One region of the Enterobacter sp. Taxon_8 genome, then DNA from elsewhere that is predicted to be linked to it. Evidence: predicted binding sites of a transcription regulator. Region 1 holds the regulator's gene; each other region holds the start of a gene.
The links. Region 1 encodes CRP, which controls carbon source genes, mostly activating them, when cyclic AMP is high. Its sites were predicted from a motif close to ATGTGANNNNNNTCACAT; they were not measured.

Region 1 (10,897 bases):
CCACCACGATAACCTGAGGCTTATCATCTTCCACCCACGGCGCTTCGTCTTCATCGTCTGACGGGTTCAGGCGGCGCGACAGGAGTTTATCCACCAGCTTCATCAGCAGCGGCGTGGTCATCATTGACAGCGTGACCGTCACCAGCAAAAGCGCCATCTGATCGTCTTTAAACAGCTTCTGGGAGGAGGCGGTAGAGAACAGCACAAACGCAAACTCACCTCCCTGGCTTAACACGCTGGCAAACTGCATGCGTTCCGAACTGCGCAAGCCGTAAATGCGCGCCAAGGCGTACAGTACCAGCGTTTTCACCGCTACCAGGATGGCTACGCTCACCACAACCCACAGCAGATGGGTATAGAGCACGCCAAGGTTGAGCGCCATCCCCACCGAAATAAAGAACAGGCCTAACAGCAGCCCTTTGAAGGGATCGATGGCAATTTCCAGCTCGTGCCGATACTCGCTCTCCGCCAGCAGCACCCCGGCGATAAAGGTCCCGAGCGCCATCGACAGCCCCAGCGCATCCATAAACAACGCCGACCCCAGCACCAGCAGCAGCGTCGCGGCCGTAAAGACCTCGCGCACGCCCGACGCGGCAATAAAGCGGAACACCGGACGTAAAAGAAAACGTCCGCCAATCAGCATGCCCGCGAAGGCCAGCACCTTCATGGCAATTTTTGCCCAGTCGAAGTGATCGTCCCCGGAGCCCGCCAGCAGCGGCACCAGCGCCAGCGCCGGGATGACCGCCAAATCCTGGAACAGCAGCACCGAAAAACCCAGCTGACCGGCTTCGTTGCGGTTCATCCCCTTGTCGCGCATCAGCTGCAGGGCCATCGCCGTCGACGACATCGCAAGGCCTATCCCGCCTATCACCGCCGCCTGCCAGGAGAAATTCGTCAGCATTAACAGGCCCCCCAGAATCGCGGCGCTGAACACCACCTGCGCGGCACCCACGCCAAAGATGGAGCGTCGGAGCTGCCACAATTTAGAAGGGTTCAGCTCAAGGCCGATGATGAACATCAGGAACACCACGCCCAGTTCGGAGAAGTGAAGAATTTCATCTACATCGCTGATGAATCCCAGTCCCCAGGGGCCAATCGCGATCCCCGCCAGCAGATACCCCAGTACCGCACCGATACCAATACGTGCAGCAAGCGGCACAGCGACGACGGCCGCAAATAAAAACAGCACCCCGGCGAGGAGCAAATTCGATCCTTCCATTAACGACCTCCTGCCGGAATCGGTGACGCCAGCCATTCACCGTAGGCTCTGGCGTGGCTGGCCAGTTCTTTAGGATCCTGACGACGGGCCCAGTAGACAATAATCGGACTCATCCAGTGCATACGGCACATGGCCGCCGTCAGCTCAAAAGGCCGCAGAATGTCGCTCATCGGATAGCGGTTCAGCCCGTCGTGGCGGTAAGCGCTTTCGGGTTCACCGGTCGTAATCACGCTACGCCAGTACTTTCCCGCCAGCTGATTGCCCCCTACCCCGCTGGAGAAACCCCGGCTCAGCACGCGGTCCAGCCACTCTTTGAGCAGCGCCGGACAGCTGTAGGTATAAAGCGGATGCTGGAACACAATCACGTCATGCTGACGCAGCAGTTCCTGCTCGTAAGGGATATCAATAAAGAAATCAGGATAGTGCGCGTAGAGATCGTGCACCGTCACGTTACTGAGCTGTGTGGCCGGCTTAAGCAGCACCCGGTTTGCCACCGAGTCCTGAGATTCCGGATGGGCATACAGCAGCAGCACTTTTGCTGTCTGAGACATCATTCCCCTCCCGGTCTTGTTTCTGTTTTTGTGTATCGTTGTTGTTTTGGGCTACCATGGCGGCCCGGTGCGGAAAATGGCCCACACCTTACATTATCATAATGACAAATTAACATAGTCGGAACATACGGCGCTTCTATGATTGTTTTCTCCTCGTTACAAATTCGTCGCGGCGTGCGCGTCCTGCTGGATAACGCCACTGCTACCATCAACCCAGGCCAAAAAGTGGGTCTGGTCGGCAAAAACGGCTGTGGTAAATCCACCCTGCTGGCGCTGCTGAAAAACGAGATTAGCGCGGATGGCGGTAACTTTACCTTCCCGGGAAACTGGCAGCTCGCCTGGGTAAACCAGGAGACTCCGGCGCTGAGCGAACCGGCACTCGACTATGTTATCGACGGTGACCGTGAGTACCGTAAGCTCGAGGCGGAACTTAACGCCGCTAACGAGCGCAACGACGGCCACGCCATTGCCACGGTTCACGGCAAGCTGGACGCTATTGACGCGTGGACCATTCGCTCCCGCGCCTCCAGCCTGCTGCACGGCCTGGGCTTCAGCAATGAACAGCTGGAACGCCCGGTCAGCGACTTCTCCGGCGGCTGGCGTATGCGCCTCAACCTGGCGCAGGCGCTGATCTGCCGCTCTGACCTGCTTCTGCTCGATGAACCGACTAACCACCTCGATCTCGATGCGGTTATTTGGCTGGAGAAGTGGCTCAAGAGCTATCAGGGCACTCTGATTCTGATCTCCCACGACCGCGACTTCCTCGACCCGGTGGTGGATAAAATCATTCATATCGAACAGCAAACGATGTTCGAGTACACCGGCAACTACAGCTCCTTCGAGCGCCAGCGCGCGACGCGTCTTGCCCAGCAGCAGTCCATGTACGAAAGCCAGCAGCAGCGCGTGGCACACCTGCAGAGCTTCGTGGATCGCTTCAAGGCCAAAGCCTCAAAAGCGAAGCAGGCCCAGAGCCGCATCAAGATGCTGGAACGCATGGAGATGATCGCCCCGGCGCACGTGGATAACCCGTTCCACTTCAGCTTCCGCGCCCCGGAAAGCCTGCCGAACCCGCTGCTGAAGATGGAAAAAGTCAGCGCGGGCTATGCCGACCGCATTATTCTCGACTCCATCAAGCTCAACCTGGTGCCGGGTTCACGTATTGGCCTGCTGGGACGCAACGGCGCCGGTAAATCGACGCTGATCAAACTGCTGGCGGGCGAGCTTAACCCGGTCAAGGGTGAAATCGGCCTGGCGAAGGGCATCAAGCTGGGCTATTTCGCCCAGCATCAGCTGGAATTTTTACGCGCGGATGAATCCCCGATTCAGCACCTGGCGCGTCTGGCGCCGCAGGAGATGGAGCAGAAGCTGCGCGACTACCTCGGCGGCTTCGGCTTCCAGGGCGATAAGGTGACTGAAAACACCGAGCGCTTCTCCGGGGGCGAAAAAGCCCGTCTGGTGCTGGCGCTGATCGTCTGGCAGCGTCCGAACCTGCTGCTGCTCGATGAACCGACCAACCACCTGGATCTCGATATGCGTCAGGCGCTGACCGAAGCGCTGATTGAGTTCGAAGGCGCGCTGGTGGTGGTTTCGCACGACCGCCACCTGATCCGCTCCACCACGGACGATCTCTACTTAGTGCACGATGGCAAAGTGGAACCGTTCGATGGCGATCTGGAAGACTATCAGCAGTGGCTGACGGACGTGCAGAAGCAGGAGAACCAGCCGGAGGAGTCAGCGAAAGACAACGCCAACAGCGCGCAGGCACGTAAAGACCAGAAACGCCGTGAAGCGGAGCTGCGCACCCAGACGCAGCCGCTGCGTAAAGAGATTGCCCGTCTCGAAAAAGAGATGGAAAAGCTCAACGCCACGCTTGCTACCGTTGAAGAGAAGCTCAGCGACAGCGGCCTGTATGACCAGAGCCGTAAAGCTGAACTGACGGACTGCCTGCAAACCCAGGCGAAGACCAAATCCAGCCTTGAAGAGTGTGAGATGGCGTGGCTCGACGCGCAGGAACAGCTGGAAGCGATGCTGCAGGCTGACTGACCTGTTTACCCCGTTTTAAGAACAGAATCCGTACCGGGTTCGGAAATCCAGCTTAAACGGGGTACAATTCGGAAAGTATCGTAAATTTCCGACAAGAATCAGCATCGCGCTTATGACCCAAATCATCCCATCAGACTTCGACATTGCGGTCGAAGACAGCACTGAGTTCGTGCCTATGCGCGGCGTGGCCAATCCCCATTTGCAGACCATGCTGCCGCGACTGATCCGCCGCAAGGTTCAGTTCACCCCGCACTGGCAACGGCTTGACCTGCCAGACGGTGATTTTCTGGATCTCGCCTGGAGCGAAGCGCCGGAACAGGCTCGCCATAAGCCGCGTCTGGTGGTCTTTCACGGCCTGGAAGGCAGCCTGCACAGCCCGTATGCCCATGGGCTAATTGAGGCGGCAAAGGCGCGCGGCTGGCTCGGCGTGGTGATGCATTTTCGCGGCTGTAGCGGCGAACCGAATCGTCAGAAACGCATTTATCACTCGGGTGAAACAGAAGACGGGACGTGGTTTTTACACTGGCTGCGTGAAAATTATGGCACCGTGCCAACGGCCGCCGTGGGCTACTCGCTGGGCGGCAATATGCTGGCCTGCTTGCTGGCCAAAGAGGGCGAAAGCGTGCCGCTGGAGGCCGCCGTCATTGTCTCCGCGCCGTTTATGCTCGAGCAGTGCAGCTACCATATGGATAAAGGCTTCTCCCGCGTCTACCAGCGTTACCTCCTCAACCTCCTGAAGGCCAATGCGGCACGTAAACTGAAGGCCTACCCGGATACCCTGCCGGTCAGCCTGCGCCAGCTGAAAAAGGTACGCCGTATTCGCGAGTTCGACGACCTGATCACCGCGAAAATTCACGGCTTCGCCGATGCGATTGACTATTATCGTCAGTGCAGCGCCATGCCGCTGCTCAGCAAGATCACGCAGCCAACGCTGATTATTCATGCCAAAGATGACCCGTTTATGGATCATCACTCGATCCCCGCGCAGGAATTCCTGCCCGACAACGTTCACTATCAGTTGACCGAGCACGGCGGCCACGTCGGGTTTATCGGCGGCACGCTGCGCCGCCCGAAAATGTGGCTTGAGGCGCGTATTCCTGACTGGCTAACCCCTTATCTGGACGGTGCAAAATGATTATTCCCTGGCAGGATCTGGCTCCCGAAACGCTCGATAATCTGATTGAAAGCTTTGTATTACGCGAAGGCACCGATTATGGTGAACAGGAACGCTCGCTTGAGCAAAAGGTCAACGATGTAAAGCGCCAGCTGAAAAGCGGCGACGTGGTGCTGGTGTGGTCAGAACTGCATGAGACGGTCAATATCATGCCCCGCAACGCGTTTCACGGCTGATCTTCCACCCTTTTCAGTCAGGGAGTTGCTATGTCTGCCAGACATCCGGTTATAGCCGTTACGGGGTCGAGTGGTGCGGGAACCACCACCACAAGCCTCGCATTTCGCAAGATTTTCGCCCAGCTGAATCTCCGTGCGGCGGAGGTCGAGGGCGACAGCTTTCACCGCTACACGCGTCCTGAAATGGACATGGCCATCCGTAAGGCGCGCGATCTGGGTAAACACATCAGCTACTTCGGCCCGGAGGCCAACGACTTCGGCCTGCTGGAACAAACCTTTATCGAGTATGGTCAGAGCGGCAAAGGGCAGTCCCGCAAGTATCTGCATACCTATGATGAAGCCGTTCCCTGGAATCAGGTGCCGGGAACCTTTACCCCATGGCAACCGCTGCCGGAACCCACTGACGTCCTGTTTTACGAAGGATTACACGGCGGCGTGGTCACCCCGCAACACGATGTGGCGCGCCACGTGGACCTGCTGGTCGGTGTGGTCCCTATCGTGAACCTGGAGTGGATCCAGAAGCTGACGCGCGACATGAGCGAACGTGGCCATTCGCGAGAGGCGGTAATGGACTCGGTGGTACGCTCCATGGAAGATTACATCAACTTCCTGACGCCGCAGTTCTCCCGCACCCATATCAACTTCCAGCGCGTGCCGACGGTGGATACCTCCAACCCGTTTGCCGCCAAAAGTATCCCATCCCTGGATGAGAGCTTTGTGGTGATCCATTTCCGCAATCTCGAAGGCATTGATTACCCCTGGCTACTGGCCATGCTGCAGGGCTCGTTTATTTCGCACATGAATACATTGGTCGTGCCGGGCGGAAAAATGGGGCTGGCGATGGAGCTCATCATGACGCCGCTGGTGGAGCGACTGATGGAAGGGAAGCAGATTGCGTGAGCATGTTCCCTCTCCCTGTGGGAGAGGGTTAGGGTGAGGGCATCAACACGCACGATGCCCCATCAATCACGCCTCGATCACTTCATACGAATGCGTGATTTTTACCGCTTTCTCCAGCATTAATGCCACAGAGCAGTACTTCTCCGCAGACAGATCCACCGCACGCGAGACCGCCGCGTCTTTTAGTTCTTTACCTGTGACCACAAAGTGCAGGTTAATATGGGTGAACAGACGTGGCGCCTCTTCACGCCGTTCTGAGGTGAGTTTAACCTCACAATCCGTCACGTCATGACGACCTTTTTGCAGAATCGACACCACGTCAATGGCGCTGCATCCGCCTGCCGCCATCAGCACCATTTCCATTGGGCTTGGCGCTTTATCGCCGGAGTTACCGTCCATTAAAATCTGGTGCCCTGACGCGGATTCGCCCAGGAACGTTAAACCTTCAACCCATTTCACGCGCGCTTGCATATTCTTAAACTCCAACGTTGCATTTTTGGTGACAGATTACGCGTGCGTTACATTTCTCGCAATGGAAGGCGACCTGCATCATGCTGAAGCGAGACACCAGGAGACACGCGGCGAAAGCTATGCTAAAACACTCTGGATGCTACAGTAATACATTGACGTTACACATGTATGCAGAGGACATCAAACTTTACTGGCTGCGAAACGTTACGGTAGCCGACTTCCCAGGGTATGGGTAAGAATTCGATTGCAACCCCAGAGTCCGGATGCATCTGATGACTCTGGTGACAGCTTATAACAGAGGATAACAGCGCATGGTGCTTGGCAAACCGCAAACAGACCCGACTCTCGAATGGTTCTTGTCTCATTGCCACATTCATAAGTACCCATCAAAGAGCACGCTGATTCACCAGGGTGAAAAAGCGGAAACGTTGTATTACATCGTTAAAGGCTCGGTGGCAGTGCTGATCAAAGATGAAGAAGGGAAAGAGATGATCCTTTCTTATCTGAACCAGGGCGATTTCATCGGTGAACTGGGCCTGTTTGAAGAGGGCCAGGAACGTAGCGCCTGGGTTCGTGCAAAGACAGCATGTGAAGTGGCTGAAATTTCTTACAAGAAGTTCCGTCAGCTGATTCAGGTTAATCCTGACATTCTGATGCGTCTTTCTTCCCAGATGGCACGCCGTCTGCAGGTCACCTCAGAGAAAGTGGGTAACCTCGCCTTCCTGGACGTTACCGGCCGTATCGCACAAACCCTGCTGAACCTGGCGAAACAGCCAGACGCCATGACCCACCCGGACGGCATGCAAATTAAAATTACCCGTCAGGAAATTGGTCAGATCGTCGGTTGCTCCCGTGAAACAGTAGGCCGTATCCTGAAAATGCTGGAAGATCAAAACCTGATCTCCGCCCACGGTAAAACCATCGTGGTCTACGGAACGCGTTAATTCCGCTTAAACGGCGTGCCATCGCAAGGTGTCACGCCGTTTTTGTCTCTACTCCCCATGTGGCGCAGGCTGATCTATCACCCGGAAGTTAACTACGCACTGCGACAAACGCTGGTGTTGTGTCTTCCTGTGGCCATAGGCCTGATCCTCGGACATCTTCAGCAGGGCCTGCTGTTTTCCCTCGTGCCCGCCTGCTGCAACATCGCCGGTCTGGACACGCCGCATAAGCGCTTTTTCAAACGCCTGATCGTTGGCGGCTGCCTGTTTGCGGGCTGTAGCCTCGCCGTACAGCTTTTACTGGCTCGTGATATCCCGCTGCCGCTGATCCTGACCGTGCTGGCGATGACCCTCGGCGTCACGGCGGAAATCAGTTCGCTGCACGCCCGCCTGCTTCCCGCGTCGCTGATTGCGGCCATCTTCACGCTGAGTCTCGCCGGGAATATGCCGGTGTGGGAGCCGCTGCTGATCTACGCTCTGGGGACGCTCTGGTACGGGCTGTTTAACTGGTTTTGGTTCTGGCTGTGGCGGGAACAGCCGCTGCGCGAATCCCTGAGCCTGCTCTATGTGCAGCTTGCGGATTACTGCGAGGCCAAATACACCCTGCTCACCCAGCATACCGATCCGGAAAAATCCTTACCGCCGCTGCTGACGCGCCAGCAGAAGGTGGTGGATCTCATAAGCCAGTGCTATCAGCAGCTACACATGCTCGCCGCCAACAAGAACCACGAGTACAAACGCCTGCTGCGCACCTTCCAGGTCGGGCTGGATCTACAGGAACATATCTCCGTGAGCCTGCACCACCCGCAGGAGGTACAAAAGCTGGTCGAGCGCAGCCACGCCGAAGCGGTGATCCGCTGGAACGCGCAGACCGTCTCCGCACGCCTGCGGGTGCTGGCCGATGATATTCTCTACCACCGCTACCCGACGCGCTTTAACATGGATAAACAGCTCGGCGCGCTGGAGAAAATCGCCCGCCAGCATCCGGATAACCCGGTCGGACAGTTTGCCGCCTGGCACTTCAGCCGCATCGCCCGGGTGTTGCGCACCCAGCGTCCGCTTTATCCACGAGACCTGATGGCGGATAAGCAAAAACGGCTGCCGTTATTGCCCGCGCTCAAAAGCTATCTTTCTTTTAAATCTTCCGCCCTGCGCAACGCCGCAAGGATTAGCGTGATGCTCAGTACCGCCAGCCTGATGGGCATGGCGCTGCATCTGCCGAAGCCCTACTGGATCTTAATGACCGTGTTGTTTGTCACCCAGAACGGCTACGGTGCCACGCGGGTGCGTATTCTGCACCGGGCGGGCGGCACCATGGCCGGACTGATCATTGCGGGCGTGACGCTGCACTTCCACGTGCCGGAAGGCTATACCCTTGCAGGGATGCTGGCGATCACGCTGGTGAGCTATCTAATTATCCGCAAAAACTACGGCTGGGCGATGGTGGGCTTTACGGTGACGGCGGTATATACCCTGCAGCTGCTTACGCTCAATGGCGAACAGTTTATTGTCGCCAGGCTGATTGATACTCTGATCGGCTGCCTGATTGCCTTTGGCGGCATGGTCTGGCTCTGGCCGCAATGGCAGAGCGGGCTGCTGAGACAGAACGCCCACGACGCGCTGGAGGCCGACCAGCAGGCCATTCGCCTGATCCTGAGCGACGACCCGCAGCCGTCCCCGCTGGCGTATCAGCGCATGAAGGTCAACCAGGCGCACAACGCCCTTTTCAACTCGCTCAACCAGGCGATGCAGGAGCCAGGCTTTAACTCGCACTATCTTGCCGATATGAAGCTCTGGGTGACGCACAGCCAGTTTATCGTCGAGCACATTAACGCCATGACCACGCTGGCGCGCGAGCACACGATGCTGACGCCGAACCTGGCGCAGCGCTATCTGCAGTCATGTGAAATTGCGTTGCAGAGGTGTCAGCAGCGTCTGGAGTATGACGCGCCGGGCGAGTCGGGAGACTCAAACATTCTGGAAGCGCCGGAAACGTTGACCCACGGGCCAATGAGCACGCTGGAGCAGCACTTGCAGCGCGTGCTGGGGCATCTGAACACCATGCACACCATTTCGTCGGTGGCATGGCGTCAGCGTCCGCATCACGGCATTTGGTTAACGCGCCGGTTGAAACGAACCGAATATTAGCCTTTAACGATCTTCGCAACCGCCGCGGCAAAGCGGGTTAACCCGTCTTCAATATCCTTATCCTCCACCACCAGCGACGGCGCAAAGCGCATCACGTCCGGCCCGGCGTTGAGCACCATCACCCCTTCGCGAGCGGCGGCGTGCAGAAAGTCTCGCGCGCGGCCCTTGTACCGCGGCTTCAGCTCGGCGCCAATCAGCAGCCCCATCCCGCGGATCTCGCTGAACACGTCGTACTGCTCATCAATCTTTTTCAGGTGCTTCACAAACAGCTCGCGCTTTGCGCTAACGCCGTTCAACACCTCTGGCGTGTTGATGATGTCGAATGCGGCACCCGCCACGGCGCTCGCCAGCGGGTTACCGCCGTAGGTGGAGCCGTGAGAACCGACGTGGAACGCGGAGGCGATCTCCTGTGTCGTCAGTACCGCACTCACCGGGAAACCACCGCCAAGCGCTTTGGCGCTGGTCAGAATATCCGGCGTCACGCCGTAGTGCATATAAGCGAACAGATCGCCGGTACGCCCCATCCCGCACTGCACTTCATCAAAGACCAGTAGCGCCTGATGCTCGTCGCACAGCGCGCGCAGCCCTTTCAGGAATTCCGGGGTTGCCGCGGTCACGCCGCCTTCACCCTGGATCGGCTCGACAACAACTGCGCAGGTGTGGTCGTCCATCACCGCTTTCACCGCGTGCAGATCGTTAAACGGCACGTGGACGATATCGGCCGGTTTTGGGCCAAACCCGTCGGAATACTTCGGCTGGCCGCCAACGGAGACGGTAAAGAAGGAGCGTCCGTGGAAGGCGTTGTGGAAGGCGATAATTTTGGTTTTGTACGGGCTGTGGCGCGTAGTCGCGTAGTAGCGCGCCAGCTTAAAGGCAGTTTCGTTGGCTTCAGTGCCGGAGTTCATAAACAGCACGCGTTCCGCGAAGGTCGCATCAATGATCTTGCGGCCCAGGCGCAGCGCCGGTTCGTTGGTGAACACGTTGCTGGTGTGCCACAGGGTTTCGCCCTGGGTTTTCAGCGCCTCCACCAGCGCGGGATGGCAATGACCCAGCGCCGTGACCGCAATACCCCCCGCGAAATCTACATACTCTTTACCCTGCTGATCCCAGACGCGGCTGCCTTTTCCCTTCACCGGGATAAATTCAGCCGGTGCATAAATCGGCAGGATCACTTCATCAAATGTCGCGCGGGTAATTGCTGGTTGTTCAGTTGCCATGTCATGACCATCCATTTTATGTCACAGTGAATGTGAAAATATAATCACAAAATATGC
Region 2 (10,897 bases), 900 kb from region 1:
TCGGCGAGCGCGGCACCAGCACGCGTTCATCGACATAGAACTCGTGGCCGCAGAACCAGGCTTTGTTGGTTAGATAGGCGACCGGAATACGCTCGTTCACGCGACGGATCACGCGCTCAACGATGCGGTGTTTTTCGCTGGAGGTCAGGCGCGCGGTGCGCATGTCTTCCGGGATATCCAGCGGCAGGTAGAGTGACGGCAGCACCAGCTGCACGGCTTCATCCCATGGGTTATCGGTACCGTGACCGTACCAGATATTGGCGGCGCTGAAGCGGCTAACCGACCAGCGCAACATGTCCTGTATGGTATGCAGCTCGTTTACTGCTTCATCGACAAATATTTTATCCACTCTTTCCTCCAGGGCATGCTCGCATAATTTTCGGCGGCTAGTTTGCCATGAAGACGGCGATAAATCAGCAATGACGCGTCGCGCTTGAGGTTAAAAAATGCGTTTAGTCGGGTACACTATCGGAAATACGAGATGAGAATGACGAATGAAAAAGAAAACATCGCTCAGCGAGGAGGATCAGGCGCTCTTCCGACAGCTGATGACCGGGACGCGTAAGATCGCGCAGGACACCATCGTTCATCGCCCGCAGCGTAAAAAAATCAGCGAAGTCCCGGTCAAACGCCTGCTGCAGGAGCAGGCCGATAACAGCCACTATTTTTCAGATGAATTTCAGCCGCTGCTTAATACGCAAGGGGCTGTTAAGTATGTACGCGAAGACGTCAGCCATTTTGAGCTGAAAAAATTACGCCGCGGGGATTATTCGCCGGAGCTGTTTCTCGATCTCCACGGCTTAACGCAGATGCAGGCCAAACAGGAGTTGGGGGCATTGATCGCCGCCTGCCGTCGCGAACATGTTTTTTGCGCCTGCGTAATGCATGGCCACGGTAAACATATTCTCAAGCAACAGACGCCCCTGTGGCTGGCGCAGCACCCGCACGTGATGGCTTTTCATCAGGCACCGAAAGAGTACGGCGGAGATGCCGCGTTGCTGGTGTTGATTGAAGTGGAAGAGTGGCAACCGCCAGAGTTGCCCTGACAGAATGGCGGGAAGCACATTGCACCCCGCCATATCGCACGTCACGTCAGATCGCTTTTGCCATCTTCAGGTTGCACGGACTCATTTGCCAGTTGAAGACACCTTTGCCCGTTTCGTCGAGAGAAACATTGGCAATAGCGGATGTCGTGAACATAGGCGGGGTCTCGCCAGGGCAAAGCTCAGATACCAGATAGCCAACCAGTGGCAGGTGGGAAATGACCAGCGCTGAAGCGACACCTTCATTGCACAGCGCCTGAAGATAAGCGCTGACAAGGCCTACATCGCCACACGGGGTGAGTTCAGGGAGAACATCCACGCTGGATGGTAGGTTCATACACTCCCCTACCACGTCCAGCGTCTGTTCTGCACGCAGGAACGGACTCACCAGAACGCGTTCGATGTCCACTTTTTGACCGTTAAGCCAGGTCGCCATCAGACGAGATTCGTCGCAGCCACAGACGGTCAAAGGACGTACTGAGTCACTGGCGGCATCGAGTGCCGCGTCGCCGTGACGCATGATAAAAACTTGCATATTGCACCGCTTTTGTTAACCAGAATCACCGGCGTTAACTACCCGCGATAAATGCTGAGAGGTAGAAAACCCGATGGCCGGGCATTGTGCCTGATCCATTCGGTGAATGAAACGCTGTTTTTTACCTCAATGGCGTAAGTATAGTCAATCTCTGTTTACAAAATCGCCAGAACAGGTTCCTTCACCTCAGGATTTACCCTTCTTTGACCTCAGCTTACGAGGACAGTTTCCCTTGCTGGCCAAAATGTCTGGCCCCGTTCCGCCATCTGCAATAATTGGTCACACGGTGTAAACCGTGGACCATACTGCGAAGCCAGACGTTGCAGGATTGCAACCACTTCACCCGCGCCGAGCGTATCCATGTAACGGAACGGGCCGCCAAGGAACGGCGGGAAACCAATGCCAAATACCGCACCAATGTCTCCATCGCGCGCGCTCTTGATCGCCTGCTCACCAAAGCAGCGCGCCGCTTCATTGAGCATCATCATCACGCAGCGCTCAGCGCACTGAACGGCGGAGAGTTTTCCCTGACCAGAAGTCGTAATAAGTCCATAAACCGAAGGGTCGACCTGTTTCCTGCTTTTACGCCCTTTCGCGCCGTAAAGATAGAAACCGCGTTCATTTTTTCTGCCTTTGCGATCGTCCTTCAAAATCGCAGAAACAATATTTGCAGGTGGGCTGAAACGATCGCCATATGCGGCTTCCAGCACTGGTATAATTTTAGTGCCGGTGTCTATTCCCACCTCATCCAAAAGTTGGATTGGACCTACGGGGAAACCAAACTTTACCAGCGCCTCGTCGACGTGCTCGATCTTCTCTCCCTCCGTCAGCAATCGCATGGCTTCATTAATATAGGGAGCCAGAATGCGGTTAACGTAGAAGCCGGCCTTATCTGCTACTACGATCGGCGTTTTCCCCTGCTTCTTCGCAAGTTTGACTACCGTGGCGATGGTTTGCGGACTGGTCGTCGCGTGTGGAATGACTTCCACCAGCGGCATTTTTTCGACCGGGCTAAAGAAGTGCAGCCCAATCACCTGCTCCGGACGCGCGGCTTTCGCCGCGATATCGCCAATCGGTAATGACGACGTATTGGAAGCAAAAATGGTATGCGGAGCACAATGTTGCTCAACGTCTGCCACCATCTGCTGCTTAAGCGCCAGATCTTCAAACACGGCTTCAATCACCAGATCGCGGTGCGCAAAACCGCTGTAATCCGTCGTACCGGAGATCATCGCCAGGGTTTTATCACGCTCGCTTGCTTTGATATGGCGGCGTTTCACCTTTTGATCAAGGTTCTGCCAGCTGTACTGCAGCGCGTGGTTGATACCCTTCGGATTGATGTCTTTGATACGTACAGGTAATTTGCCTTTGCTGGCGGTAACAAAAGAGATACCGCCGCCCATGAGCCCCCCACCCAGTACGCCAATGGCACGCAGCGGTGCAGGCTCAGCCTCGCTGCCGGGATCTTTTTTCACGTCCGTGCTGGCGAAGAAGATGCTGCGCAGCGCCTGTGACTGCGGCGTCATCGCCAGTTCGCCGAAGGCTTTGGCCTCCGCGGCATAGCCGCTGCTGCTTCCCTGCGACAGCCCGGTTTCGATCACTTCCAGGATCCGCTTTGCCGCCGGGTAGTTGCCTTTGGTTTTTTGTTCAGTCTTTTTGCCCACCATGTTGAACAGAAGCGTTCTTCCCAGCGGGCCAGCCAGCACGCGCTCGCGTACCGGCAAAGGACGTTTTGCCTGACGCCCTTTCAGCGCCAGCTCAACGGCGGCCTCCAGCAAAATGGACTGCGGCACGACGTCATCGACCAGACCGGCTTTTAGCGCCTGACGGGCACGCAGCTGTTTACCGGTCAAGATCATCTCCAGCGCCGTGCTGACGCCCACGAGGCGCGGCAGCCGTTGCGTTCCGCCGGAGCCAGGCAGCAGGCCCAGCTGCACTTCCGGCAGGCCCAGAATGGTTTTTGCATCGTCAGTACAAATCCTGCTGTGACATGCCAGCGCCAGCTCAAGCCCGCCGCCCAGACAGGCGCCGTGGATCGCTGCGATAACCGGGATCGGCAGGCTGTTGATCTCCGACATTACCTGCTGGCCCTGACGCGCCAGCTCTTCGGCTTCCAGTGCGTTTTGCGCCCGGTCGATCATGTTGATATCCGCCCCGGCGATAAAGTTGTCGGGTTTGGCAGAGATAAACACCAGGCCGCGAATGGCTTTGTTTTCGCGGATCTGCTTTAGCATCGCGCGCACCTGAACACCAAATTCGGCCTTCAGGGTATTCATCTTTTCATCAGGCACATCAATAGTGATAACGGCCACGTTATCGAGGCGAACCGTCAGATTAAATGCAGATGGCATATCCATTATTCAGCCTCCAGAACCATTGCTGCGCCAAGGCCACCCGCCGCACAGGCGGTAACGAGGCCAAACCCGCCGCCCCGGCGACGGAGTTCATGTAATGTTTGCGTGATCATTCGCGCACCGGTGGCGGCAAACGGATGACCGTAGGCGATAGAACCACCCAGCACGTTGAACTTACTCTGATCCACTTCGCCTGTGGCATGGGCGCGGCCCAGCACATCGCGCGCGAAACGCTCGCTTGCCAGTAGCTGAACGTTTGCCAGAGTCTGCGCGGCAAACGCTTCATGCATATCAATCAGGGTTAAATTAGCCATCGTCAGCCCCGCGCGCTCCAGCGCCAGCGGCGTCGACCATGCCGGACCTAACAACATGTCCTGCCAGACATCAATGGCGGTGAAGGCATAGCTGCGTAAATAGCCCAGGGGAGTGATGCCCAGCTCTTTCGCGCGGGATTCGGTCATCAGGATCACGGCGGCGGCCCCGTCCGTCAGCGGCGTACTGTTCGCCGCCGTCACCGTGCCGTGCTTGCGGTCAAACGCCGGGCGCAGCTTTGCGTAATCCGCCAGCGTCGAGGTGCCGCGAATATTGTTATCTTCCGCAAGCGGTTCGCGATAGGGCGGAATGTAGGCGGTCATGACCTCGTCGGTCAGCTTGCCTTCCGACCAGGCTTTTGCCGCAAGCTGATGCGAGCGATGCGCCAGCGCATCCTGCTGTTCACGGGTAATGCCGTAGGTTTTCGCCATCTGCTCGGCGGTATCGCCCATGCGCAGGCCAGTGGAGTATTCCGCTACGGCAGGTGGCACGGGCATCAGATCGCGCAGACGTAAACGTGAGAAGAGTTTGAGTTTCTGACCCGTCGTACGGGCTTTGTTGGCATCGACCAGGATACGCGCCAGCTTTTTACTGACCCCAATCGGCAGCACCGAAGAGGAGTCTGCCCCGCCCGCAATCCCGGCGCGGATAGTCCCCGCCATCAGGCTTTCGGCGACGTTCGCCACGGCCTGGAAACTGGTTGCGCAGGCGCGACTGACGCTGTAGGCATCGGTGTGCACATTCATCCCGGTACCAAGGACGATTTCCCGCGCAATGTTGGGGGCTTCAGGCATCTGCACGACCTGACCGAACACCAGCTGTTCGATGACCTCAGGCGGAATTTCGCTGCGAGCCAGCATCTCCCCCACTACCATTTTCCCCAGGTCAACGGCCGGTATGCCATGAAACGCCGTTGCCTGACGCGCAAATGGCGTTCGCAATCCACTGACTATGGCAATGCGATCGCCCTGACGGGTAATTAGCGGTAATGCCTGACTCATAACACTCCCCTGTAAAAAATTTTTCGCAAACATAAAGTGGTCTGACCTGATAATAGTCTTAACCATTTTTTTACATTCAGCCAATCGGGGAAACGAAAAAGTGCGAGCTAAAACACAGAGAAGAAAAAGAAAATGCCCCTGCATGGCAGGGGCATTTGTGCGGTTTGTTGCCGGGTGGCGGCGTTGCCTTACTCGGCCTACACGATCGTAGGCCCATGCAAGCAAAGCGCCGCCGGGCAAAAAGGATTAACGCAGACCCAGCTGGAAAATCAGCGTTTCTGCTTCGCAGGCGAAAACAAAGTCGATGTCCAGCTTCACGCCGCCTTCCACTTCGGTAAAGGTCGACTTGATTTCACACGGATCGGATTCAACATCACGCGCACGCTTGCTCAGCGCGGCCAGGGTCTCTTCCGCTTCGGCACGGTTAGTGAACACACGGCTGTAAGACGCGGTGCAATCGGAGTTGTCCATGATGGTCCCAACATCCATACAGCAGCAAACCGGGGTTTCATCAGCACTGCATTTACTCATAGCTCAATTTCCTCTGTATTCGCGCAGCGCGCGAGATAAACACGATGCTGATATTTTACGCCCCGGCGCGGGCTCTCTCCAGCCGTTAATGGCGCAAAAACGGATAAGTGACCAATATCACACTAAAAAATGATCCAGAACAAAAACCACCCTTTTGGGTGAGTCGCGATGGTCACAATTTTGCCAACCAGATCTCGTTTCGCGAAACATGTTTGAAAATATTAATAAACAAACTTGCAACATTCTGGCTGGTCAGACCTATACTCTGGCCACTGGTCTGATTTGTCTGTCATACCTCAGACCCTACACTTCGCGCTCCTGTTACGGTATGTAACAATTATTGAATAAAAATAACTCAATGAGGTTATGGTCATGAGCCAGAAAACCCTGTTCAACAAGACTGCGCTGGCAGTCGCAGTGGCACTCGTCTCCACTTCCGCCTGGTCAGCGGGCTTTCAGTTAAACGAATTTTCTTCCTCTGGCCTTGGCCGTGCGTATTCCGGGGAAGGCGCTATTGCTGATGATGCGGGTAACGCGAGTCGTAACCCCGCGTTGATCATGATGTTCGATCGTCCGACTTTCTCTGCCGGTGCGGTTTATATCGACCCTGATGTCAACGTTTCTGGTAAGTCGCCTTATACGGGTGCGAGCCTTAAAGCGGACAACATTGCCCCAACAGCATGGATCCCCAACCTGCACTTCGTTGCGCCCATTAACGAACAGTTTGGCTGGGGTGCATCCGTAACGTCTAACTACGGCCTGGCTACCGAGTTCAATAACAACTACCCGGCTGGTGAATACGGCGGTAAAACAGACCTTACTACGCTGAACCTCAACCTGAGCGGTGCGTATCGCCTGAACGATAACTGGAGCTTTGGTCTGGGCTTTGATGCCGTTTACGCCGATGCCAAAATCGAACGTTATTCCGGGGAACAGACTGCGCGCCTGCCTAAAAACAGCAATAAAATTGCCAGTCTTGAAGGTGATGAGTGGGGCTATGGCTGGAACGCCGGTATCCTCTACGAGCTGGACAAAAACAACCGTTGGGGCCTGACCTATCGTTCCGAAGTGAAAATTGACTTCGACGGCGATTACAAGAGCGGCATCCTGACGCCTGTGAACAACCTGGTTCCTGGTGCGGGTACAACCATTCCTTGGGGAACGTCCAACCAGACCGTTCCAGGTTCACTGTCACTGCATTTGCCAGAAATGTGGGAAGTGTCCGGTTACAACCGTGTTGCGCCGCAATGGGCTATCCACTATAGCCTGGCCTATACCAGCTGGAGCCAGTTCCAGGAGCTGAAAGCGACCGGAACCAATGGCCAGACGCTGTTCTATAAGGACGAAAGCTTCCACGACGCCTATCGTATTGCGTTGGGTACCACCTACTACTACGATAAAAACTGGACATTCCGCTCCGGTATCGCATTTGACGACAGCCCGGTTCCGGCAGACAAACGTTCCATTTCCATTCCGGATCAGGACCGTTTCTGGTTAAGCGCGGGCGCGACGTATGCGTTCAACGAGAATGCATCCATCGATGCGGGCGTATCTTATATGCACGGTCAGAAAGTGACGTTCCAGGAAGGCCCTTACGAGTTTACCTCTGAAGGTAAAGCCTGGCTGTTCGGTACGAACTTCAACTACGCGTTCTAATCGCGACAGAATCAAAAAAGGTGAGCATTGCTCACCTTTTTTATTTACTCAGAATCGATATCTTTTAGTTCGTTCTCGATCGCCTTCGCGTTTGGATTCTCTTCCGGCTTCAGCTTACCGCCGTTGGCAATAAAGTCATGATTCTGGAAGTACGCTTCACGTACCATAATGTACGGGTCAGAAGACTGGCGCAGCAGGCCATCAGAGTCGAGCAATTGCGCGCGGGTTTCAATCCCTTCTACCGTCCATTTACCCACCGACAGCGGCCAGGTCAGCCATGACAGAACCGGATACAGCGTATCGACCATATCACCGCCGTCATCACGCACGGTGAAGCTGCCATAGAACGGCAGATGAACGTAAGGGCCGTAACCGACACCATAATGCCCCAGCGTACTACCAAAACGGTGCGGCTGTTCACGCTGAAGTTTCGGGTTCGCCATGCCTGCGACGTCAATAAAGCCGCCCATCCCCAGAATGGAGTTCAGGAAGAAGCGGGTAAAGTGGACCATCCCCTGGTAGGGGTCGCCCTGCAGGAAGTAGTTCACCATTACCGCAGGCTCTTCGAGGTTGCTGGTAAAGTTACTTAACCCGTTACGCGCGGGCTGTGGAACATAATCGCGCCATGCCACTGCCACCGGGCGAACCACATACGGGTCCAGCACGTTGTAGTTTAAGCTATACATGGAGCGGTTAAATCCTTCGAGAGGATCGGAGCGGCCCGTTTGCTCCCCAGAGCTGGCGCAGCCCACAAGCATCGTCGCGCCCAGCGCAAGCGCCGACAGCCGAAGTTTCATAAATATCTCCCTGTTCAGTATGGCTATCGTTGATTGCCATCCGTAACGGAGCCTGATGCTCCGTCTGTAAACGTGCAAGCGATTGTAACAGCACGTTTACCGATGTCTATGAGCACAATTACGGGCAGTAACCAGCGTGACTCTGATCTCAGCATAGCCTGGCTTTTAGAATTCGTTTCGCTGGCAATTTTATAATGCCTTTGAAAGAGATGTATCACCTTTGTTGTCATTGCTGCCAATTTAAGAGCATCCCCACAGGCATCCCGACAAAAGCCGCTACGCTTAACAGAAAGATCAATCTCCGGGAGCATATATGAAAGAAGTGGGCGAAGAAAAAATTGGCGAGAGCAATGAGGAACTTGAAATTGAAAGCGAGGAGAAAGCGCGCGGCGAGAAAATAGAAATTGACGAAGATCGCCTCCCTTCCCGCGCGATGGCCATTCACGAGCATATCCGCCAGGACGGTGAAAAAGAGATGGAGCGCGACGCGATGGCTCTCTTCTGGTCAGCCATCGCTGCAGGGCTCTCAATGGGAGCATCTCTGCTTGCGAAAGGGATATTTCATGTGCAGCTGGAGGGCGTACCCGGCGGTTTTTTACTCGAGAACCTCGGTTATACCTTCGGCTTTATTATCGTCATCATGGCCCGCCAGCAGCTATTTACTGAAAACACGGTGACCGCGGTTCTGCCGGTGATGCAAAACCCCACACTCGGGAATTTCGGTTTATTGATGCGGCTCTGGGGCGTGGTCCTGCTGGGAAATATCATCGGCACGGGCATCGCGGCCTGGGCGTTTGAATATATGCCGATATTTGATGAACCCACACGGGATGCGTTTGTAAAAATCGGCATGGATGTAATGAAAAACACGCCGGTCGAGATGTTCTCGAATGCCATCATCTCCGGCTGGATTATCGCCACGATGGTGTGGATGTTCCCTTCAGCAGGCAGCGCCAAAATTGTCGTGATCATACTGATGACCTGGCTGATTGCGCTGGCGGACACCACGCATATTGTGGTCGGGACCGTTGAAATCCTCTATCTGGTCTTTAACGGTACGCTTCACTGGAGCGATTTCTTCTGGCCGTTTGCCCTTCCGACGCTGGCGGGAAACATCTGCGGCGGAACGTTTATCTTCGCGCTGTTAAGCCACGCCCAAATCCGTAACGACATGTCGAACAAACGCAAAGCTGAGCTTAAGGCACGGGAAAATGATGATAAATCGACAAAAAAATCGACCTGAATGGTGACTCTTTGAGCAGTCAGGCGGCGATGCGCTTAACGCAAAGTGTAAATAAGGCTATACTCGTGCCGCCTCGTCCCCTTAGTTAAATGGATATAACGAGCCCCTCCTAAGGGCTAGTTGCAGGTTCGATTCCTGCAGGGGACACTTTACCCTCCCGCTTATTTCTGCACATCGCTTCTTCACACCCGCATTCATTGAGCAGAAAAATCCTGTTTGATTTGAGCATAACGCGTTGCCAGCTGTCTTAGACGCAACTCCAGCTGGGTCTTTTCGGCTTCAGGCAGCGCGCTTTCAGCACTATGCTCTGACAGGCGTCGGAGTTGTTCTTCAGCCGGTATGGTTTGGTTAAAGGACTGTATAGCTGAAAAAACCACCGATTTAAGCTCACTTACCGTGATATATTTTCCTTTTTGCTCATCCAGACTACTCAGCCTATGGCTCAGTTGCTGAAGCTTCATCATTCCCTGATACCAGCTGTTCATGGAATCGACAGGCAACGCTGCCGAGTTAAATTTTTGCTTCCACTGCACGGTGAGCGACTTCGCTTCCTCCGGCTGCAAAGTCTGGAGTTGCGCTAACAACTGAAGGCTGTAGGAAATATTCCAGTCTGGTGGCAGCTTATCCAGTCGGGCAAGCTGCTGCTGCGTTTCGGTGATAAACGTGGACGGAATGGTGCCTCGCTGCACTAACGCGTCTTGCTGAACAGGAGTAAGCACTTCCGGTAACGGCGCCAGCGAGGCAATGGCCTGAGTCGTTAAGGGATCCGGTCTCGACAGAAAGCCCCCTCCCCACGCCACGGCGAGGCTGACCACCAGCACAGAACACATCCCGGCGAGAAAGGGTTTCCATGGTCTGACAGACCCTTGCGCAGTCGGACGATCCTTTGTATCCGGCTGATTTTCCTGCTGCACAACGTAGACCCATTTCACTTCGCCAATCGGTTCTGCCCTCTCCTGAGGTAACTCGCGACCGGGCATTATGATCGCATTCAAATCTGATGCGTCATTACCGCTTTCCAGCCGTGCAGCACTTGAACGTATCAACGTTCGTAACGTATCGAACTGGCTAAGGTGTTTGAGTTCGAGGCGCTGGAACACCGCGCTCAGGCTGGCAAGCAACGCTTCGGCACTATAAAGCTCACGTAGATGGCTGTTGTTCAATGCAAGCATGCGCATGCGCTGCTGCAGGCGCTGGCTCAGGCCACTAAGGATTTCCAGACGAGCGTGTAGCGTCTTCGGCCAGAAAACGTCCCACTGGCGGCTAATCAGGGCCTCCAGAATTGCCAACCCTTCGTTCAGGCCAGCTAATCCAGACAGGTGAGTACGGGCAAGGGTGTACCAGGCCGCAGTCTGCAACTCCACACCGTTTTGTTCAAACAGAGAGAGACCGAGTTTTTCGACATATTGCCAGTTCACATCCGGG
Region 3 (10,897 bases), 370 kb from region 1:
CGTTAAACGGGTATTCCACGTAAGCGCGGATCTCGTCCCCGCCCACGTTGTACTCGCTGGCATTGCTGGAGACGCGCAGGACGGAGTAGCGCAGTTTAAGCTTCAGATCCTTAGCCGGACCATCCTGCACCTGGTACTGGATCTGGTTAAACCACTCGTGCTCTTTGCCGTTGCTGGTTTCAGAGGTTTTGATGTTATCGCCACGCACGTAGGCGGTGGTCCAGCTCAGGCCCGGTAAGCCAAGGCCGCTAAAGTCCAGACCGTAGGAAGCCTGCCATGAACGTTCATCTTCGCCGTTAAAATCTGACCAGTAGGAGTTCGCCAGCCAGATGGTGTTACCACCGTCACCCACGCCGCCCTTGTCACGATAGCCGCCGTAGTTGTAGCCGGTGCTGCCGCTGCTCTGCTGGTACGCTACTTTGAACGTGTGAATATCCCAGATGTAGCTCGCCGCCAGGCTCCAGATAGCGTTGCTGCGGCCCGTATCGAGGCTGTCCGCGTAACCCTGGTCGAGACGGGAGTTATAGCCGTTGAAGTCGAGCACCAGCTGCTGTCCGGTGCTGAACGGCTGCTTGAAGTTCAGGCCCAGGTACTGCTTGTTCATCACCTCTTCATTATGAGAGGCGTAAAGCGCGCCGCTGAACTGGTCGTTAAACTGGTAGCTCGCGCCGCCGAAGGAGAGGCTCTTCAGTCCGCTGTCGTGGCGATCGTCACTTTTACGCTGCTCGTCGGTGAAATAACCGGCGTTGATTTCCAGACCGTCGATCTCTTTTGAGGTCAGCATAGCGCCGGTGTAGCTTTCAAACAGCAGGCGAGAGCTGTCGGCATTGACGATAGGCAATTCAGGACGCTGATTCCCGTAGCTCAGTACGGTATTCGAGATGCGCATTTTGGCGGTTGCGCCAAACTTTGCCAGATCGGATTTTGCCCGGCCGTCGTCTTCCTGCTTAAAGAAGTCGATGCCGCCTGCGCCGCTTTTGCCGCGACCGCCGTCCAGGCGCACGCCGTATTGAGCAATACCGTCCACACCAAAGCCCACCAGCCCTTCGGTATAGCCGGATGCAAACGTGGCGATGATCCCCTGACCCCATTCGGCTTTGTCCTGCTGGCCCTGATGGTAGTCGCGGCTGATATACGCATTGCGGAAAAACAGGTCCAGACGGCTGTCGTCAATAAAACCCTGGCTGTCGGATTGCTGGCTTGCAGCGGCAGGTAATGCGGCAAATAAGCTTAAAGCAACTAATGATAATTCTTTTTTCACGGAGGGAACGTCTCTGTCTGGATATATTAATTTGAATAACTGCGGAGGTGATAATTACCGGAAAAAGTGACCTTTGCAATAATTATGTGACCAGACATTTCAATGTCATAGGGCAGATTTGGCGGGGCTTTCAGGGGTGTTATCGATACGTGCTGTTAAGTTAACAATTCATGCGAAATAAAAAGGAGGCAAAACTGCCTCCTTCTGAAATTATTTAATTCCGTCTGCGGCCATACGGTCGCGAATATGCTGTGCGCGTTCTTCTGAGGCCGGGTGATCGTCAAACATGGAGCTTTGACGTCCGGCTTCCAGCTTGGCCAGTTTTTCGAAGCTGGTGGCTAAGCCTGATGGATTAATGCCGCGTTTGCGCAACAGATCGTAGGAGTAGTCATCCGCCTCGGACTCCTGACGCTGTGAGAACTGAGAGTTAACCAGCTTTTCACCCACGTCCCCAAGCTGTGACTGCGACAGGCTGCCAACGATACCGCCTGCAGAGGCCGCCGCTGCGCGGATGGCATTGGTGCCCAGGGCAACCTGCATCCCTTTCTTCACGTGGCCCAGGGCAACGTGGCCCATTTCATGGCCGATAACCGCTTCCACTTCATTGTCGGTCATCATGTCCATCAGTCCGCTGTAGACGCGGATACAGCCGTTCGCCATCGCGAAGGCGTTGACGTCTTTCGCCATGTACACCTTGTAGTTCACCGGCTGGCCGTTGATGTTATCGCCCAGCGCGGAAGCAATCTTATTCAGACGCTGCGTGTAGGTACTGTTGGCCGGCGCAAGCGTGGCTTTTCCGTCCATATCTTTACAGGCCTGGTCGCTCAGCGCTTTCACCTGCGCATCGCTCAGGGAATAGGCCTGAAAGGCCTCTGCCCCTGACGTCATCAGACCGTTAGAATCCATATTCTGACAGCCGCTCAGCAGGAGCGTTGTACCCAGGGCCAGCACTATTGCACGCATTTTCATGAGGTTGCTTCCGTACTCGTTAATCTGAATAAAATCCGAAAAGGTCACCGTCAGCGAAGCCGGTGTCGGGCTAAGTATAAGGAATATCTACAGGGCCGGGCGAGTAGATTGCGCAACATGCGAGCATGATCCAGAGATTTCTTAAGCTGCAAAAGAATGGTCCATGTACATGGCATGCCGCTTGGGTTACATTGTTGGCACTTTTTTCCGGCGTAGCCCAAAACGCGCTGTCGTCAAGGGCATGGCCTTTAACAGTCCGATCTGGAGTTAAAATGTCCTCACGTAAAGAGCTTGCTAATGCTATTCGTGCGCTGAGCATGGACGCAGTTCAGAAAGCCAAATCCGGCCACCCAGGGGCCCCTATGGGTATGGCTGATATCGCCGAAGTCCTGTGGCGTGATTTCCTGAACCACAACCCGCAGAACCCGTCATGGGCTGACCGCGACCGCTTCGTGCTGTCCAACGGCCACGGCTCTATGCTGATCTATAGCCTGCTGCACCTCACCGGCTACGATCTGCCTATCGAAGAGCTGAAAAACTTCCGTCAGCTGCACTCCAAAACTCCAGGTCACCCGGAAGTGGGCTACACCGCTGGCGTAGAAACCACCACCGGCCCGCTGGGTCAGGGTATTGCTAACGCCGTGGGTATGGCGATTGCAGAGAAGACCCTGGCGGCGCAGTTCAACCGGCCTGGTCACGACATCGTTGACCACTTCACCTACGCGTTCATGGGCGACGGCTGCATGATGGAAGGCATTTCTCACGAAGTGTGCTCCCTGGCAGGTACCCTGAAGCTGGGTAAACTGGTTGCGTTCTATGACGACAACGGTATCTCCATCGACGGTCACGTTGAAGGCTGGTTCACCGACGACACCGCAGCACGTTTCGAAGCCTACGGCTGGCACGTTGTGCGTGGCGTTGATGGTCACGATGCTGACTCGATTAAACGTGCAGTGGAAGAAGCGCGCGCGGTGACGGACAAGCCGTCCCTGCTGATGTGCAAAACCATCATCGGCTTCGGTTCACCGAACAAAGCGGGTACGCACGACTCCCACGGCGCGCCGCTGGGTGATGCAGAAATCGCACTGACCCGCGAAGCGCTGGGCTGGAAACACCCTGCATTCGAAATCCCATCAGAGATTTACGCTCAGTGGGATGCAAAAGAAGTAGGCCAGGCGAAAGAAGCGGCCTGGAACGAGAAGTTCGCTGCTTACGCGAAAGCCTTCCCACAGGAAGCGGCTGAATTCACCCGTCGTATGAAAGGTGACATGCCGTCTGACTTCGACGCGAAAGCGAACGAGTTTATCGCTAAGCTGCAGGCGAACCCGTCTAAAATCGCGAGCCGTAAAGCGTCTCAGAATGCGATTGAAGCGTTCGGCCCATGGCTGCCAGAATTCCTGGGCGGCTCCGCTGACCTGGCGCCATCTAACCTGACTCTGTGGTCTGGTTCTAAGCCAATCAACGAAGATACTGCCGGTAACTACATCCATTACGGTGTACGTGAATTCGGTATGACCGCGATTGCCAACGGTATCTCCCTGCACGGCGGTTTCCTGCCGTACACCTCTACCTTCCTGATGTTCGTTGAATATGCCCGTAACGCCGTGCGTATGGCGGCGCTGATGAAACAGCGTCAGGTGATGGTCTACACCCACGACTCCATCGGTCTGGGCGAAGACGGCCCAACTCACCAGCCGGTAGAGCAGGTGGCTTCCCTGCGCGTGACCCCGAACATGAGCACATGGCGTCCATGTGACCAGGTTGAATCCGCGGTGGCGTGGAAATACGGCGTTGAGCGTAAGGACGGTCCAACCGCGCTGATCCTCTCCCGTCAGAACCTGGCGCAGCAGGAGCGTACCCCTGAGCAGCTGGCAAACATCGCTCGCGGTGGTTACGTGCTGAAAGATTGCGCGGGCCAGCCTGAGCTGATCTTCATCGCTACCGGTTCTGAAGTTGAGCTGGCTGTTGCCGCATGGGAAAAACTGACTGCCGAAGGCGTGAAGGCGCGCGTGGTCTCCATGCCGTCTACCGATGCGTTTGACAAGCAGGATGCCGCTTACCGTGAATCCGTTCTGCCTAAAGCGGTTTCCGCGCGTGTGGCAGTGGAAGCGGGTATCGCTGATTACTGGTTCAAATACGTGGGCCTGAACGGTGCCATCGTCGGTATGACCACCTTCGGTGAGTCTGCTCCGGCAGAGCAGCTGTTCGAAGAGTTCGGCTTCACCGTTGAGAACGTTGTCGCGAAAGCGAAAGAACTGCTGTAATCGCCGTTTTGCCCGGTGGCGCTACGCTTACCGGGTCTACAAATGGCTCGAAAGTAGGCCGGGTAAGCGCTAGCGCGCCACCCGGCTTTTTTTGCGTCATTATTCCACCTAAAATGTGACGCAAGTCATATAGCTCGCTTATTCATCTGGACAGACATTCCTTTTATTCCCCGATTCGCTTATTCTTGCTGAAGCGTTTCAGTCGATTAAATGTTCGACAATTGACCAATCAATCGCAGTTTGTGACAGCAAGGATTCCCCTTCGGGCGTAGCTGGATTACTCTTTCAGCCACCTCAAACTCAGGGATTGCTTTGCAGGAGATCTATGACCGTACGCGTAGCGATTAATGGCTTCGGTCGCATCGGGCGTAACGTGGTTCGTGCTTTGTATGAATCCGGACGTCGGGCGGAAATAACCGTGGTGGCAATCAATGAACTGGCGGATGCTGCGGGCATGGCGCATTTATTGAAGTATGACACCAGCCACGGACGTTTCGCCTGGGATGTGCGCCAGGAAAGAGATCTGCTTTTTGTGGGTGATGACGCTATTCGTGTTCTGCATGAGAACAGCATTTCCGGGCTACCCTGGCGTGAACTGGGTGTGGATGTCGTGCTTGACTGTACCGGTGTTTATGGCAACCGCGAACACGGCGAAGCGCATCTGGCTGCAGGCGCGAAAAAAGTCCTGTTTTCTCATCCCGGCAGTAATGACCTCGACGCGACAGTCGTGTTTGGCGTCAACCAGCATGAGCTGCAGGCCGAACACCGCATTGTTTCCAACGCCTCCTGTACCACCAACTGCATTATTCCGGTCATCAAACTTTTAGACGATGCGTATGGCATTGAATCCGGCACCGTGACCACGATTCATTCCGCAATGCACGATCAGCAGGTTATCGACGCCTACCATCCGGATTTACGACGCACTCGCGCGGCGAGCCAGTCAATTATTCCGGTAGATACGAAACTGGCGGCAGGGATCACCCGAATTTTTCCGCAGTTTAATGACAGGTTTGAAGCGATTGCCGTGCGTGTTCCGACGATTAACGTTACCGCAATCGACCTTAGCGTGACGGTAAAAAAACCTGTAAAAGCCTGTGAAGTCAACCTGTTGCTGCAAAAAGCGGCACAGGGGGCATTTCATGGTATAGTTGACTATACGGAATTACCGTTGGTCTCAGTAGATTTTAACCACGACCCGCACAGCGCCATCGTCGATGGTACGCAAACGAGAGTCAGTGGGGCACACCTTATCAAGACGCTGGTCTGGTGTGATAACGAATGGGGCTTTGCTAACCGAATGCTCGACACCACGTTAGCAATGGCCGCTCAAGGTTTCAGGTAAGACGCATCGTGCGTCTGCAAAACTTTAAGAATCAACGAGAGGATTCACCATGTCTGTAATTAAGATGACCGATCTGGATCTGGCTGGTAAACGCGTTTTCATCCGTGCCGATCTGAACGTACCGGTTAAAGATGGCAAAGTGACCAGCGACGCGCGTATCCGTGCATCTCTGCCAACCATCGAACTGGCTCTGAAGCAGGGCGCGAAAGTGATGGTCACCTCCCACCTGGGTCGTCCAACTGAAGGCGAGTACAACGAAGAGTTCTCTCTGCTGCCAGTGGTTAATTACCTGAAAGACAAACTGTCCAACCCGGTTCGCCTGGTAAAAGATTACCTGGACGGCGTTGAAGTGGCTGCCGGTGAACTGGTTGTTCTGGAAAACGTTCGCTTCAACAAAGGCGAGAAGAAAGACGACGAAACCCTGTCCAAAAAATACGCTGCACTGTGCGACGTATTCGTGATGGATGCCTTCGGTACTGCTCACCGTGCACAGGCGTCAACCCACGGTATCGGTAAATTCGCAGACGTAGCGTGTGCCGGTCCTCTGCTGGCTGACGAACTGGAAGCGCTGGGTAAAGCACTGAAAGAACCAGCTCGTCCGATGGTGGCTATCGTTGGTGGTTCTAAAGTTTCTACCAAACTGACCGTTCTGGATTCCCTGTCTAAAATCGCTGACCAGCTGATCGTTGGCGGTGGTATCGCGAATACCTTCGTTGCCGCTCAGGGCCACAACGTCGGTAAATCCCTGTACGAAGCAGACCTGGTTGACGAAGCCAAACGCCTGCTGGGTACCTGTGATATCCCGGTTCCAACTGACGTTCGCGTCGCGACCGAGTTCTCCGAAACCGCAACCGCGACCCTGAAATCTGTAAACGACATCAAAGACGAAGAGCAGATTCTGGACCTGGGCGACGTTTCTGCACAGAAACTGGCTGAAATCCTCAAAAACGCAAAAACTATCCTGTGGAACGGTCCTGTTGGCGTGTTCGAATTCCCGAACTTCCGCAAAGGTACTGAAATCGTTGCTAACGCTATCGCAGACAGCGAAGCGTTCTCTATCGCAGGCGGTGGTGACACCCTGGCAGCAATCGACCTGTTCGGTATCGCTGACAAGATCTCCTACATCTCCACTGGCGGCGGTGCATTCCTCGAATTCGTGGAAGGCAAAGTACTGCCAGCAGTAGCAATGCTCGAAGAGCGCGCTAAGAAGTAAGCCATTCAAGGGCAGGGAAACCTGCCCAATTTTCAGCGCGCTTTTAAGAGCTCGCACCTTTTCTAACGGCCGAAGATACAGGACTAAGCAACATGTCTAAAATTTTTGATTTCGTAAAACCTGGCGTTATCACTGGTGATGACGTACAGAAAGTGTTCCAGGTAGCTAAAGAAAACAACTTTGCTCTGCCAGCAGTTAACTGCGTGGGTACCGACTCCATCAACGCCGTACTGGAAACTGCTGCTAAAGTTAAAGCTCCAGTTATCGTTCAGTTCTCTAACGGCGGCGCTGCGTTCATCGCAGGTAAAGGCGTGAAAACTGACATTCCTCAGGGTGCTGCAATCCTGGGCGCTATCTCTGGTGCGCACCACGTTCACCAGATGGCTGAACACTACGGTGTTCCAGTTATCCTGCACACTGACCACTGCGCGAAGAAACTGCTGCCGTGGATCGACGGTCTGCTGGACGCGGGTGAAAAACACTTCGCGGCAACCGGAAAGCCACTGTTCTCTTCTCACATGATCGACCTGTCTGAAGAGTCACTGCACGAAAACATCGAAATCTGCTCTAAGTACCTGGCGCGCATGGCCAAAATGGACATGACCCTGGAAATCGAACTGGGCTGCACCGGCGGTGAAGAAGACGGCGTGGACAACAGCCACATGGACGCTTCTGCCCTGTACACCCAGCCAGAAGACGTTGATTACGCTTACACCGAGCTGAGCAAAATCAGCCCACGCTTCACCATTGCAGCGTCCTTCGGTAACGTACACGGCGTTTACAAACCAGGTAACGTGGTTCTGACCCCAACCATCCTGCGTGATTCTCAGGAATACGTGTCTAAGAAACACAACCTGCCGCACAACAGCCTGAACTTCGTCTTCCACGGCGGTTCAGGTTCTTCTGCTCAGGAAATCAAAGACTCCGTAAGCTACGGCGTTGTGAAAATGAACATCGATACCGATACCCAGTGGGCAACCTGGGACGGTATCCTGCAGTACTACAAAGCGAACGAAGCTTACCTGCAGGGCCAGCTGGGCAACCCGAAAGGCGAAGACCAGCCGAACAAGAAATACTACGATCCACGCGTATGGCTGCGCGCTGCTCAGACGTCCATGGTGACCCGTCTGGAGCAGGCTTTCAAAGAACTGAACGCGATCGACGTTCTGTAATTTGAGCAGCTAACAGCATCAGAAGGCCCGCAAATGCGGGCCTTTTTTTATGCTTTTTCAATACCCTGCCAGACCTGTTTTTGTGATCTGTTTGGCAAACCCGGCGCTTTTTGTTTACCCTTTACGAACCTGCCTGTCTCCATGGGGGATGGATTTTGTGTTTTGGTTTAACAAAAGGAAGAATAAATGGAACAACTCGATGTTGTAGACAGCATCAATAACGCCGGTAACTGGCTGGTACGCAACCAGGCGCTATTGCTGAGCTATGCAGTGAACATCGTCGCGGCGATTGCCATCATCATCGTCGGGATGATCGTGGCGCGTATCGTATCGAACGCGGTTAACCGCGTGATGCTGGCCCGTCACATTGACGCCACGGTGGCTGACTTCCTCTCCGCACTGGTGCGCTACGGCGTCATCGCCTTTACGCTGATTGCGGCGCTGGGCCGTGTGGGCGTGCAGACCGCCTCCGTCATCGCCGTTCTCGGTGCCGCCGGTCTGGCCATTGGTCTGGCGCTGCAGGGCTCGCTTTCAAACCTGGCGGCAGGCGTGCTGCTGGTCACCTTCCGTCCGTTCCGCTCCGGCGAATACGTTGACCTGGGCGGCATTGCCGGAACCGTGCTGCAGGTGCAGATTTTCTCAACCACTATGCGTACCGTTGATGGCCGCATTGTGGTCGTGCCGAACGGGAAAATCATTGCAGGCAACATTATTAACTTCTCCCGTGAACCGGTGCGTCGTAACGAACTGATTATCAGCGTGGCGTATGACTCCGATATCGATCAGGTGAAGTCGCTGATTACTAATATCATTGCTTCAGACGATCGCATTCTGAAAGACAAAGAGCAGACGGTTCGCCTGAACGAACTCGGTGCTTCCTCCATTAACTTTGTGGTGCGCATCTGGAGCAAAAGCAGCGATCTGCAAAACGTGTACTGGGACGTGCTGGAACGCATTAAGCGCGACTTCGATGCCAACGGCATCAGCTTCCCGTACCCGCAGATGGACGTAAACGTCAAAAAAGTCAAAGAAGCAGAATAACTTCTCCCGCAGGCCCGGTAAGCGCAAGCGCCACCGGGCTTTACTTTCATAAGCTCCGCTAATACCCAATTAATATTATCCATTTCCTCTAATGTGATTCGCGCAGTATAGTCAGCCTCCAGAACAACACTGCGAGAAAATCGTCATGCTATCTTATTATTTTCAAGGGCTTGCCTTAGGTGCGGCCATGATCCTTCCGCTCGGCCCGCAAAATGCATTCGTGATGAATCAAGGCATCCGCCGTCATTACCATCTGATGATTGCCCTGCTGTGCGCGGTAAGTGATTTACTGCTGATCTGCGCCGGGATTTTTGGCGGTAGCGCGCTTCTGATGCAGTCTCCGTGGCTGCTGGCGCTGGTTACCTGGGGCGGCGTGGCGTTTCTGCTCTGGTACGGTTTTGGTGCCCTGAAAACGGCGATGAGCAGCAACCTCGAGCTGGCGAGCGCGGAGGTCATGAAGCAGGGCCGCTGGAAGATTATCGTCACCATGCTGGCGGTCACCTGGCTTAATCCGCATGTTTATCTCGACACCTTTGTGGTGCTGGGCAGCCTGGGCGGACAGCTGGACGTTGAGCCAAAGCGCTGGTTTGCGCTCGGTACGATCAGCGCCTCTTTCCTGTGGTTCTTCGGTCTCGCCATTCTGGCGGCATGGCTGGCGCCCCGCCTGCGTACGGCCAAAGCCCAGCGCATCATTAATACCCTGGTCGGCCTGGTGATGTGGTTTATCGCTTTCCAACTGGCGAAAGAGGGGATTCATCATGTCCAGGAATTGTTCAACTAATCCTTGTCTTATGGACAACTGAACAAGACCCGCTAAGCTTGCTGGCATGCGCCCTGTTAATGGGCACTCTTCGCAACATGGAGGAATAACAGTGAAGTTTAAGGTGATGGCCCTGGCGGCATTAGTAAGTTTCGGTGCGGTGTCGGTGCAGGCAAGCGAATTGCCGGATGGCCCGCACATCGTCACGTCAGGCACCGCAAGCGTGGACGCGGTACCCGATGTTGCAACCCTGGCAATTGAGGTGAATGTGGCGGCGAAAGATGCGGCGACGGCTAAGAAGCAGGCTGACGATCGCGTTGCGCAATATCTCTCTTTCCTCGAGCAGAACGGTGTCGGTAAAAAAGATATCAACTCTGCGAACCTGCGTACTCAACCCGATTATGACTATCAGAATGGCAAAAGCATCCTGAAGGGCTACCGCGCCGTGCGTACCGTCGAAGTGACCGTGCGTCAGCTGGATAAGCTTAACTCGCTGCTGGACGGTGCGTTAAAGGCAGGTCTGAACGAAATTCGTTCCGTGTCGCTGGGCGTTGCGCAACCGGAAAAATATAAAGACGAAGCGCGTAAAGCGGCTATTGATGATGCCATTCACCAGGCGGAACAGCTGGCTTCTGGCTTTAAGAGCAAGCTCGGCCCGGTTTATAGCGTGCGTTACCACGTCTCTAACTACCAGCCAAGCCCGATGGTTCGTATGATGAAGGCTGATGCAGCGCCGGTATCCGCTCAGGAAACTTACGAGCAGCCAACCATTCAGTTCGACGATCAGGTAGATGTGGTGTTCCAGCTGGAACCAGTTGCAGCACAGCCGAAACCTGCTCAGTAATCTGTAGGCCGGGTAAGGCGTAGCCTCC

Region 2: a site for CRP is predicted at 5,882-5,899, ahead of AC4IBF_RS06155 (YfcZ/YiiS family protein). Genes of this name have one in related genera too.
Region 3: a site for CRP is predicted at 4,608-4,625, ahead of epd (erythrose-4-phosphate dehydrogenase). Genes of this name have one in related genera too.

The regions. Positions count from the first base shown of each region.
Region 1 is NZ_CM177989.1:391,737-402,633, reverse strand. It holds gene kefB (glutathione-regulated potassium-efflux system protein KefB) at 1-1,219, opposite strand, end outside; gene kefG (glutathione-regulated potassium-efflux system ancillary protein KefG) at 1,219-1,770, opposite strand; gene AC4IBF_RS01815 (ABC transporter ATP-binding protein) at 1,909-3,813, shown strand; gene AC4IBF_RS01810 (hydrolase) at 3,926-4,948, shown strand; gene AC4IBF_RS01805 (YheU family protein) at 4,945-5,163, shown strand; gene AC4IBF_RS01800 (phosphoribulokinase) at 5,194-6,063, shown strand; gene AC4IBF_RS01795 (OsmC family protein) at 6,130-6,534, opposite strand; gene crp (cAMP-activated global transcriptional regulator CRP) at 6,846-7,478, shown strand; gene AC4IBF_RS01785 (YccS/YhfK family putative transporter) at 7,536-9,623, shown strand; gene argD (bifunctional acetylornithine/succinyldiaminopimelate transaminase) at 9,620-10,840, opposite strand.
Region 2 is NZ_CM177989.1:1,288,247-1,299,143, reverse strand. It holds gene prmB (50S ribosomal protein L3 N(5)-glutamine methyltransferase) at 1-349, opposite strand, end outside; gene smrB (endonuclease SmrB) at 495-1,046, shown strand; gene sixA (phosphohistidine phosphatase SixA) at 1,093-1,578, opposite strand; gene fadJ (fatty acid oxidation complex subunit alpha FadJ) at 1,788-3,935, opposite strand; gene fadI (acetyl-CoA C-acyltransferase FadI) at 3,935-5,245, opposite strand; gene AC4IBF_RS06155 (YfcZ/YiiS family protein) at 5,492-5,776, opposite strand; gene fadL (long-chain fatty acid transporter FadL) at 6,149-7,432, shown strand; gene mlaA (phospholipid-binding lipoprotein MlaA) at 7,477-8,229, opposite strand; gene AC4IBF_RS06140 (formate/nitrite transporter family protein) at 8,543-9,472, shown strand; tRNA gene AC4IBF_RS06135 (tRNA-Arg) at 9,548-9,619, shown strand; gene AC4IBF_RS06130 (VasL domain-containing protein) at 9,667-10,897, opposite strand, start outside.
Region 3 is NZ_CM177989.1:758,220-769,116, forward strand. It holds gene AC4IBF_RS03680 (OprD family outer membrane porin) at 1-1,261, opposite strand, end outside; gene loiP (metalloprotease LoiP) at 1,472-2,230, opposite strand; gene tkt (transketolase) at 2,503-4,494, shown strand; gene epd (erythrose-4-phosphate dehydrogenase) at 4,820-5,839, shown strand; gene pgk (phosphoglycerate kinase) at 5,889-7,052, shown strand; gene fbaA (class II fructose-bisphosphate aldolase) at 7,145-8,224, shown strand; gene AC4IBF_RS03710 (small-conductance mechanosensitive channel MscS) at 8,411-9,265, shown strand; gene argO (arginine exporter ArgO) at 9,411-10,046, shown strand; gene AC4IBF_RS03720 (oxidative stress defense protein) at 10,138-10,869, shown strand.